DNA from 4 places in the Alkalihalobacillus phoenicis genome. Region 2 is predicted to be linked to each of the others. Evidence: a T-box and tRNA genes for the amino acid it is inferred to sense, from the RefSeq annotation. Region 2 holds a T-box; the other regions hold tRNA genes.
The links. A T-box is a leader RNA that pairs with one kind of tRNA and senses whether it is charged. The one in region 2 lies ahead of serS (serine--tRNA ligase), so its partner is inferred to be a tRNA-Ser.
Positions count from the first base shown of each region.

Region 1 (2,184 bases), 1.3 Mb from region 2:
AAAGTCGGGCTTAGTGATCCGGTGGTTCCGCATGGAAGGGCCATCGCTCAACGGATAAAAGCTACCCTGGGGATAACAGGCTTATCTCCCCCAAGAGTCCACATCGACGGGGAGGTTTGGCACCTCGATGTCGGCTCATCGCATCCTGGGGCTGAAGTAGGTCCCAAGGGTTGGGCTGTTCGCCCATTAAAGCGGTACGCGAGCTGGGTTCAGAACGTCGTGAGACAGTTCGGTCCCTATCCGTCGCGGGCGCAGGAAATTTGAGAGGAGCTGTCCTTAGTACGAGAGGACCGGGATGGACACACCGCTGGTGTACCAGTTGTTCCGCCAGGAGCATCGCTGGGTAGCTACGTGTGGAAGGGATAAGTGCTGAAAGCATCTAAGCATGAAGCCCCCCTCAAGATGAGATTTCCCATGGAGTTAATCCAGTAAGACCCCTTAGAGATGATGAGGTTGATAGGTCTGGTGTGGAAGCGTGGCGACACGTGGAGCTGACAGATACTAATCGGTCGAGGACTTATCCATTATTATTCTTGACATCATGTTTTATCGATTATCTAGTTTTGAGAGAACTCTCAAACAAAAGAATAAATTTCATCAAGAATTGATTTGGCAAAGAGAACCAAGAAATTCGAGGAAGCGACTGACTGAAAGAATGAAGTGTACACCCGTACACGACATGACTGAAGGAGGGAAGCTGACGAAGAAGTTCGCCGGTTATCTGAAGCCAAAAAAAGTCTGGTGGCGATAGCGAAGAGGTCACACCCGTTCCCATGCCGAACACGGCCGTTAAGCTCTTCAGCGCCGATGGTAGTTGGGGGCTTCCCCCTGTGAGAGTAGGACGTTGCCAGGCATATATTATTCCACAGTAGCTCAGTGGTAGAGCAATCGGCTGTTAACCGATCGGTCGTAGGTTCGAGTCCTACCTGTGGAGCCAAGATTTATTCGGAGAGCTGTCCGAGTTGGCCGAAGGAGCACGATTGGAAATCGTGTAGGCGGTGTAGAACCGTCTCGAGGGTTCGAATCCCTCGCTCTCCGCCAGAAAATACTCGGATTTATATAAATAACAGATGGCCCGTTGGTCAAGCGGTTAAGACACCGCCCTTTCACGGCGGTAACACGGGTTCGAATCCCGTACGGGTCACCAACTTTTAAACTGAAGCCTAAAAGGCAGTTGTCAAAGAGAAGCGAAAAGGTCGAGGATAGGAAGTGTTCGAAAGAAGGAGCGTACATCGTACGTGACTGAAAGAGAAACACGAACTAGACGAAGAGATTTGAAGCTTATCTGAAGACAAATATGGAGGATTAGCTCAGCTGGGAGAGCACCTGCCTTACAAGCAGGGGGTCGGCGGTTCGATCCCGTCATCCTCCACCATTTAAATTTATCTTAATAATATCGCGGGGTGGAGCAGTCTGGTAGCTCGTCGGGCTCATAACCCGAAGGTCGATGGTTCAAATCCGTCCCCCGCAACCAATATTTATTTATAGTAATATAACCAATTTATACTTGGTCCGGTAGTTCAGTTGGTTAGAATGCCTGCCTGTCACGCAGGAGGTCGCGGGTTCGAGTCCCGTCCGGACCGCCATTATATCATAATATAAAATACATATTTGGCTTGGTAGCTCAGTCGGTAGAGCAATGGACTGAAAATCCATGTGTCGGCGGTTCGATTCCGTCCCAAGCCACCATTCTAATGCCGGCCTAGCTCAATTGGTAGAGCAACTGACTTGTAATCAGTAGGTTGGGGGTTCAAGTCCTCTGGCCGGCACTCTAAAAAATTTATAATAAAAAGTTGTTGATTTTTTATAGCAATTGAGGTATTATAAATAGTGTCGTTTGGAGGGGTAGCGAAGTGGCTAAACGCGGCGGACTGTAAATCCGCTCCCTAAGGGTTCGGCGGTTCGAATCCGTCCCCCTCCACCATTTATGTAGGGGCATAGTTTAAAGGTAGAACGAAGGTCTCCAAAACCTTTGGTGTGGGTTCAATTCCTACTGCCCCTGCCAAATTTAATATGGCGATTGTGGTGAAGTGGTTAACACATCGGATTGTGGTTCCGACATTCGTGGGTTCGATTCCCATCAGTCGCCCCATTTTTCTTTTGAAATATTGGGCTATGGCCAAGCGGTAAGGCAACGGATTTTGATTCCGTCATGCGTTGGTTCGAATCCAGCTAGCCCAGCCA
Region 1 is NZ_CP154853.1:2,777,344-2,779,527, reverse strand. It holds rRNA gene AA0017_RS13280 (23S ribosomal RNA) at 1-525, shown strand, start outside; rRNA gene rrf (5S ribosomal RNA) at 738-853, shown strand; tRNA gene AA0017_RS13270 (tRNA-Asn) at 863-937, shown strand; tRNA gene AA0017_RS13265 (tRNA-Ser) at 948-1,041, shown strand; tRNA gene AA0017_RS13260 (tRNA-Glu) at 1,073-1,147, shown strand; tRNA gene AA0017_RS13255 (tRNA-Val) at 1,300-1,375, shown strand; tRNA gene AA0017_RS13250 (tRNA-Met) at 1,398-1,474, shown strand; tRNA gene AA0017_RS13245 (tRNA-Asp) at 1,510-1,586, shown strand; tRNA gene AA0017_RS13240 (tRNA-Phe) at 1,614-1,689, shown strand; tRNA gene AA0017_RS13235 (tRNA-Thr) at 1,697-1,769, shown strand; tRNA gene AA0017_RS13230 (tRNA-Tyr) at 1,840-1,924, shown strand; tRNA gene AA0017_RS13225 (tRNA-Trp) at 1,932-2,005, shown strand; tRNA gene AA0017_RS13220 (tRNA-His) at 2,017-2,092, shown strand; tRNA gene AA0017_RS13215 (tRNA-Gln) at 2,110-2,184, shown strand.
Region 1: it has a tRNA-Ser gene. The T-box ahead of serS (serine--tRNA ligase) is inferred to sense a tRNA for this amino acid. The anticodon was not compared.

Region 2 (2,184 bases):
TGCCGTAAAACCTAAGTCAGCACTGCACATGCTTAAAACACGATATGGTAAACCTAGTAGCTGTAAAACCTTCTCAGCATGAGAGGTTAATAATTCTAACTGCTCATAAGATTCTTCTGGTTTAACAAAACGAACAAGCTCTACTTTGTTAAACTGGTGTTGTCGAATTAATCCACGAGTATCACGTCCAGCAGAACCTGCTTCAGAGCGGAAACAAGCACTATAAGCCGTATATCCCATCGGCAACTCGTTCACATTTAAAATCTCATCACGGTGCATATTCGTTACAGGAACCTCAGCAGTTGGAATTAAGAAATAGTCCTCTTCTCTAATTTTGAAAGCATCCTCTTCAAACTTTGGCAATTGACCTGTTCCTGTCATACTTGTACGATTGACCAAATATGGCGGTAATAGTTCCTCATATCCATGCTCATCTTGATGTAAGTCCATCATGAAGTTAATTAATGCACGCTCTAGCCTTGCACCCACTCCTTTATAAAAGGTAAAACGGCTGCCTGTTACTTTAGCGGCACGTTCAAAATCGGCTAACTTCAAATCGGTTGCAATATCCCAATGAGCTTTTGCTTCAAATGAAAATTGCGGAACGTCCTTCCACTTCCGAATTTCGACATTATCCTCTTCAGTTTCACCGGTAGGAACACTGTCATGTGGAACATTAGGAATCGTTAGTAATAAGTGCTCCAGTTGTCCTTCAACTGCACGTAATTCTTCATCTAATCCTTTTACTCGCTCAGATACTTCACGCATTTCTTTTATTAAATGATCAGCGTCTTCTTTGGCACGCTTTAATTTTGCGACCTCTTCTGATACTTCATTACGACGACTTTTTAACTGTTCAACTTCTACAATTAAAGCACGGCGCTTTTCATCTAATTCTTCAAATTGATCAAGTCCAGAAATATCTTCTCCTCTTGTCTGTAACTTTTCTTTTATCACAATAAAATCATTTCTCAATCTTTTAATATCTAACATCTCTTATATCCTCCTTTTAATGGGTTCTTATTTTGTGAAAGGCACAATTTAAAAATGAAAAACCTTTCCTTATAAACGAAAAAAAACCTTCTTCTAATAAAAGAAGAAGGGACGAGCTTACACCCGCGTTGCCACCCAGATTGCATTTAGAATTAATCAAAATGCCAGCTTAAGTAATGATAACGGATAAACCGAACTGGTTTTAGTTAAAACTCCACTTTCCACCAGCTTACTCCAGGATGGATTCCAAAGACATTTTGATCGGTTCACAGCATCCACCGACTCTCTGAACAAAATAATCCTTGTACTATTTCCTATCAACGTTTTTTCATATATATGAAATCATTTTTTTAAAACCATATTAAGATAGTAATGCAGACCAGAACAAATGTCAATTCATGTTAATAATTAATTTGTCCCTTTAATATTAACTAGTCTAACCAATTACCTTCAATATAATACTGCACCGTTCGCTTCAAGTCATCTTAATTGACTGCAGTAAGTAAGCTTAACTTAACCAACCTTGGACCATATCAACAGCAGAGTTCCAAATTCCTGAGAAAAATCCACCGATACTTCTCATCATCATTGAGAACCATCCTGCCTTTTCAACAGCTTCATCAGTTGTTACTGGAACAGAAACACTCTCATCTGCAAATAAATAGTCTTCCTCATTCTCACCTGCATAGTTTAGTGTTAACACTCCTACCTTTTCACCCGCTTCAAATGGAGCAACAAGTTTGTTATCTTCATTTAAATATTCAGCGTTTAAACTTAATACAGGCTCGTACAATTCTTCCTCACCATTACGAACAACTATTTCTAACGCTTCTGTGCTTGATACTTTTACTTCCTTCTCTTTCCCTGATACAACAGGTACAAGCTCTTCCCCTTCAGGAATAAAGCCTGCTGGCACTACTTCTGTATAACTAAAATTATTAAAACCATAATCTAATAATTTTGCCGTTTCATTAAAACGATCATCGCGCGTTTCAGTTCTCATGACAACTGAAATCAAACGCATATCTCCTCGTTTAGCCGTCCCTGTAAAGGAGTTCCCTGCAGCAGTCGTAAAACCTGTTTTTAATCCATCAATACCTTCATAATCATGCTGTGGGACAATTGATGGGAGCATCCAGTTCCAATTTTGCATCGTTACTGATTCATCCGGTCCTGCATCGAATTCTTTTA
Region 2 is NZ_CP154853.1:4,078,105-4,080,288, forward strand. It holds gene serS (serine--tRNA ligase) at 1-993, opposite strand, end outside; T-box leader at 1,098-1,323, opposite strand; gene AA0017_RS19250 (D-alanyl-D-alanine carboxypeptidase family protein) at 1,502-2,184, opposite strand, start outside.

Region 3 (2,184 bases), 440 kb from region 2:
TTCGCTCATTTTTGCTGGCTAGCTTCAGCTTTCACTGAAGTTCCATTTTGCATTGATTTCTCAATGACTAACATTGACGAGATACCTTGTATCTCTTTAATTCGCTTGGCTTTTGTTCAGTTTTCAAAGAACTCGTTTCGCTCATTGGCGACTTTTCTATCTTATACAAAACATTTCGTTCTGTCAAGACTTTTTTTAAAATATTATGGTGGGCCTGAGTGGACTCGAACCACCGACCTCACGCTTATCAGGCGTGCGCTCTAACCAGCTGAGCTACAGGCCCCTTAAAAGGCATAAAAAAAAGCACGTTCCACCAAAATATTAATTTGGAGCGGGTGATGAGAATCGAACTCACGACATCAGCTTGGAAGGCTGAGGTTTTACCACTAAACTACACCCGCGATTTAAAATTAGAATGGTCGGGAAGACAGGATTTGAACCTGCGACCCCCTGGTCCCAAACCAGGTGCTCTACCAAGCTGAGCCACTTCCCGCAATAAATATCTTTCAAGTCAATAATTGTTTTAAAACAAACGCTTTATGGTGCGGTTGAGAAGACTCGAACTTCCACGGGATTTAACTCCCACTAGGCCCTCAACCTAGCGCGTCTGCCATTCCGCCACAACCGCGTGAATGTATAAAATATAATGCGGGTGAAGGGACTTGAACCCCCACGTCATAAGACACTAGATCCTAAGTCTAGCGCGTCTGCCAATTCCGCCACACCCGCGAAAGAGTAAACTGGCGGTCCGGACGGGACTCGAACCCGCGACCTCCTGCGTGACAGGCAGGCATTCTAACCAACTGAACTACCGGACCAAATAAAATTAATGGTGGAGGATGACGGGTTCGAACCGCCGACCCCCTGCTTGTAAGGCAGGTGCTCTCCCAGCTGAGCTAATCCTCCATCTTTACCTTCAGATAAGTTTCAAATTTCTTCGTCTAGTTCATGATTCTCCTTCAGTCACGTACCGATATACGTTCCTTCTCTCGAACACTCCCTACCCTCGAACTTCCAACTTCTCTTTGATAACAGCTTTTAAAAGTTCCACAACACTTCAAAAATAGGTTTCGAGTTTTCGCTGATTTGACTTATTCATAACACATCTCAATACAACTAAACTCTAATTAAATAAAACAATGACCCGTACGGGATTCGAACCCGTGTTACCGCCGTGAAAGGGCGGTGTCTTAACCACTTGACCAACGGGCCATATAAATGGCGGAGAAGGAGGGATTTGAACCCTCGCGCCGCTCGCGCGACCTACACCCTTAGCAGGGGCGCCCCTTCAGCCACTTGGGTACTTCTCCGTGGCTCCACAGGTAGGACTCGAACCTACGACCGATTGGTTAACAGCCGATTGCTCTACCACTGAGCTACTGTGGAATAATACAACTTAAACATCTTAACATATAATGATGAAACGTTCAACATTTTTATGTAATTTTTCACCGCTGTCTTAGCGACTTCTATAATATATCACAGGGTTATTATTTGATCAACTATTTTTTATTAATTTTTTTTAATTTCCCCGAACACTTGCCACAAACATATTTATTCGTATTAATTCTTCTCTTTCTTTTATAAATAAGTCGACATGACTGACATTGATAAACCACCTCTATAAGAATACGGTTTTGACTCTCAGGTATTCTTTCACAATATCTTGATCCTCCAACCTCTTTAAGTAATTGCTTAAAATCATCATCTTTATGCATATACCCTTTCCCTTGTATATGTAAATGATAATGACAAAGCTCGTGCTTAATAATCCCGATTAATGCATCCATGCCAAATAAATCGTATTGTTTAGGATTGAACTCAATATCATGCGTTCTTAAAAGATACCGGCCTCCTGTTGTCCGTAGCCGAGGGTTGAACCTAGCTTCATGTAAAAAGTGCCTCCCAAATGATTGCTTTGAAATATCCTCAACAAGCTTTTGTAAAACCTCCTGCTCCACAAATATTCACCCTTACCTTTAAAATTCATACAACATTGACAAACATCCATGCATATATTAAATATATTAACACATAAAATAAGGAGTTGGCGATTATGCCCTCGTGGTTAATGAATCAATTACAACGTGCGTACGCAGAGAAAAATGAATATCAAATCAAAATTTTAAATCAGTGCTGGTTTTATTACCAACAAAAAAGTTCGAACCGAGATAAAAATATACA
Region 3 is NZ_CP154853.1:3,641,486-3,643,669, forward strand. It holds tRNA gene AA0017_RS17030 (tRNA-Ile) at 207-283, opposite strand; tRNA gene AA0017_RS17035 (tRNA-Gly) at 328-401, opposite strand; tRNA gene AA0017_RS17040 (tRNA-Pro) at 417-493, opposite strand; tRNA gene AA0017_RS17045 (tRNA-Leu) at 541-628, opposite strand; tRNA gene AA0017_RS17050 (tRNA-Leu) at 648-729, opposite strand; tRNA gene AA0017_RS17055 (tRNA-Asp) at 742-818, opposite strand; tRNA gene AA0017_RS17060 (tRNA-Val) at 831-906, opposite strand; tRNA gene AA0017_RS17065 (tRNA-Glu) at 1,141-1,212, opposite strand; tRNA gene AA0017_RS17070 (tRNA-Ser) at 1,220-1,310, opposite strand; tRNA gene AA0017_RS17075 (tRNA-Asn) at 1,312-1,386, opposite strand; gene AA0017_RS17080 (SprT family protein) at 1,503-1,961, opposite strand; gene cmpA (cortex morphogenetic protein CmpA) at 2,057-2,184, shown strand, end outside.
Region 3: it has a tRNA-Ser gene. The T-box ahead of serS (serine--tRNA ligase) is inferred to sense a tRNA for this amino acid. The anticodon was not compared.

Region 4 (2,184 bases), 1.7 Mb from region 2:
TATCCACTTGTTTTAATTTGGATTACGGTACTGATGAGTTTAATGCTCCAGCAATTCATCGCCCCGCATCTTACGCAAATGTTCTTGAGTTTCCAAGGCTCTCCACCATTTATTACTTCCTTCTTTTTTTCAGTGATTGACTTCATGCCACTTCTTAGCGTCTTCCTTACTATGACCGTATTAGTTATCGGAATATACTATCTGTATGTGATCAAAAAAACGAATGCCTCTAGAAAAATGAACCTTCTCTTAAAAATCCCCCTTATTAAATCATTTATTAAACAAATATTAACGTATTTCTTTGCCTTGCAATTAGGACATTTATTGGAATCTGGTATGTCTGTTCGTCATGCGTTAAGTATTTTTGAGAATCAACATTACTTATCTTTTTTTCGTGAGGAGGTTAGCTTGATAAAAGTGGAGCTCATTCAAGGTCATTCTTTATTTGAGATCATGAGTACACGGACTTTTTTTATGGGTGAGCTTGCATTAGTAATCGAAAATGGAGAGAGAACAGGGTACTTAGGGAAAGACTTACAATCCTATAGTGAGTTGCTATTTTTTGAATTGGAAGATAAAATTCAAAAGTTGTTTGCGATGATTCAACCGGCGTTTTTTATTTTGATGGGTGGTTTTGTATTATTTCTATTCTTAGCGGTAATGCTACCTATGTTTACGTTAATTGGAACGTTAAATTAATGGGGAAAATCGGAAGTGGAAAAATTTTTTCGAGAAATTTCAAAAAAGGTATTGCAGGTTATAAATGTTTCGTGGTATAGTAATAAACGTCGCTGAGACATCAACAAATTAAGCGATACGGGGCCTTAGCTCAGCTGGGAGAGCGCCTGCTTTGCACGCAGGAGGTCAGCGGTTCGATCCCGCTAGGCTCCACCATGGAATATTACATATCATATATTCTAATTCGGAGGAATACCCAAGTCCGGCTGAAGGGATCGGTCTTGAAAACCGACAGGCGGGTTAAACCGCGCGGGGGTTCGAATCCCTCTTCCTCCGCCATATTTACTTCAGCACTTAATAGCTATATAATAATGCGGGGTGGAGCAACGAGCATTACATCAATGAGTAATCTCCGAGTAATATCGACGCAGCAACTTCAAAGCATAGCTAGAAGAGGAAGATGTCTTCATCCATGAGAAAACATCATCCATTAACTTTAAAACGACGCGGGGTGGAGCAGTCTGGTAGCTCGTCGGGCTCATAACCCGAAGGTCGATGGTTCAAATCCGTCCCCCGCAACCAATTAATATAGCGATACTACGTAGGATATTCTCCATGCGAGCGTAGATAGTAGTGCTTGGAAAGTGCAACCAAATAAATTCATGATAGCTACGTTGGGTTTTCTACTAGCGAATGATATAAGTAGTACTTGAAAAGTGCAACCAAATAATATAGCGATACTACGTTGAATAAGCTTCATGCGAGCGTAGATTGAAAAATGTACAAGTTTTATACATATTGGTCCGGTAGTTCAGTTGGTTAGAATGCCTGCCTGTCACGCAGGAGGTCGCGGGTTCGAGTCCCGTCCGGACCGCCATTATATTATTTTTATGCTGGAGGGGTAGCGAAGTGGCTAAACGCGGCGGACTGTAAATCCGCTCCCTAAGGGTTCGGCGGTTCGAATCCGTCCCCCTCCACCAGTTATGTGGCGATTGTGGTGAAGTGGTTAACACATCGGATTGTGATTCCGACATTCGTGGGTTCGATTCCCATCAGTCGCCCCATTAATTTAATAAAAAATCCTTATAAATATTGGGCTATGGCCAAGTGGTAAGGCAACGGATTTTGATTCCGTCATGCGTTGGTTCGAATCCAGCTAGCCCAGCCAATATGCGGAAGTAGTTCAGTGGTAGAACACCACCTTGCCAAGGTGGGGGTCGCGGGTTCGAATCCCGTCTTCCGCTTATAAGGTTGTCAATCAATAGCCGGGGTGGTGGAATTGGCAGACACACAGGACTTAAAATCCTGCGGTAGGTGACTACCGTGCCGGTTCAAGTCCGGCCCTCGGCACCATTAAAATATAAGATGATGCGCCCTTAGCTCAGCTGGATAGAGTGTTTGACTACGAATCAAAAGGTCGGGAGTTCGAATCTCTCAGGGCGCGCCATTTTAAATTAAATAAATTTTTACATGCGGGTGTAGTTTAGTGGTAAAACCTCAGCCACG
Region 4 is NZ_CP154853.1:874,100-876,283, forward strand. It holds gene comGB (competence type IV pilus assembly protein ComGB) at 1-699, shown strand, start outside; tRNA gene AA0017_RS03945 (tRNA-Ala) at 819-894, shown strand; tRNA gene AA0017_RS03950 (tRNA-Ser) at 925-1,017, shown strand; tRNA gene AA0017_RS03955 (tRNA-Met) at 1,184-1,260, shown strand; tRNA gene AA0017_RS03960 (tRNA-Asp) at 1,479-1,555, shown strand; tRNA gene AA0017_RS03965 (tRNA-Tyr) at 1,574-1,658, shown strand; tRNA gene AA0017_RS03970 (tRNA-His) at 1,667-1,742, shown strand; tRNA gene AA0017_RS03975 (tRNA-Gln) at 1,772-1,846, shown strand; tRNA gene AA0017_RS03980 (tRNA-Gly) at 1,851-1,922, shown strand; tRNA gene AA0017_RS03985 (tRNA-Leu) at 1,943-2,031, shown strand; tRNA gene AA0017_RS03990 (tRNA-Arg) at 2,049-2,125, shown strand.
Region 4: it has a tRNA-Ser gene. The T-box ahead of serS (serine--tRNA ligase) is inferred to sense a tRNA for this amino acid. The anticodon was not compared.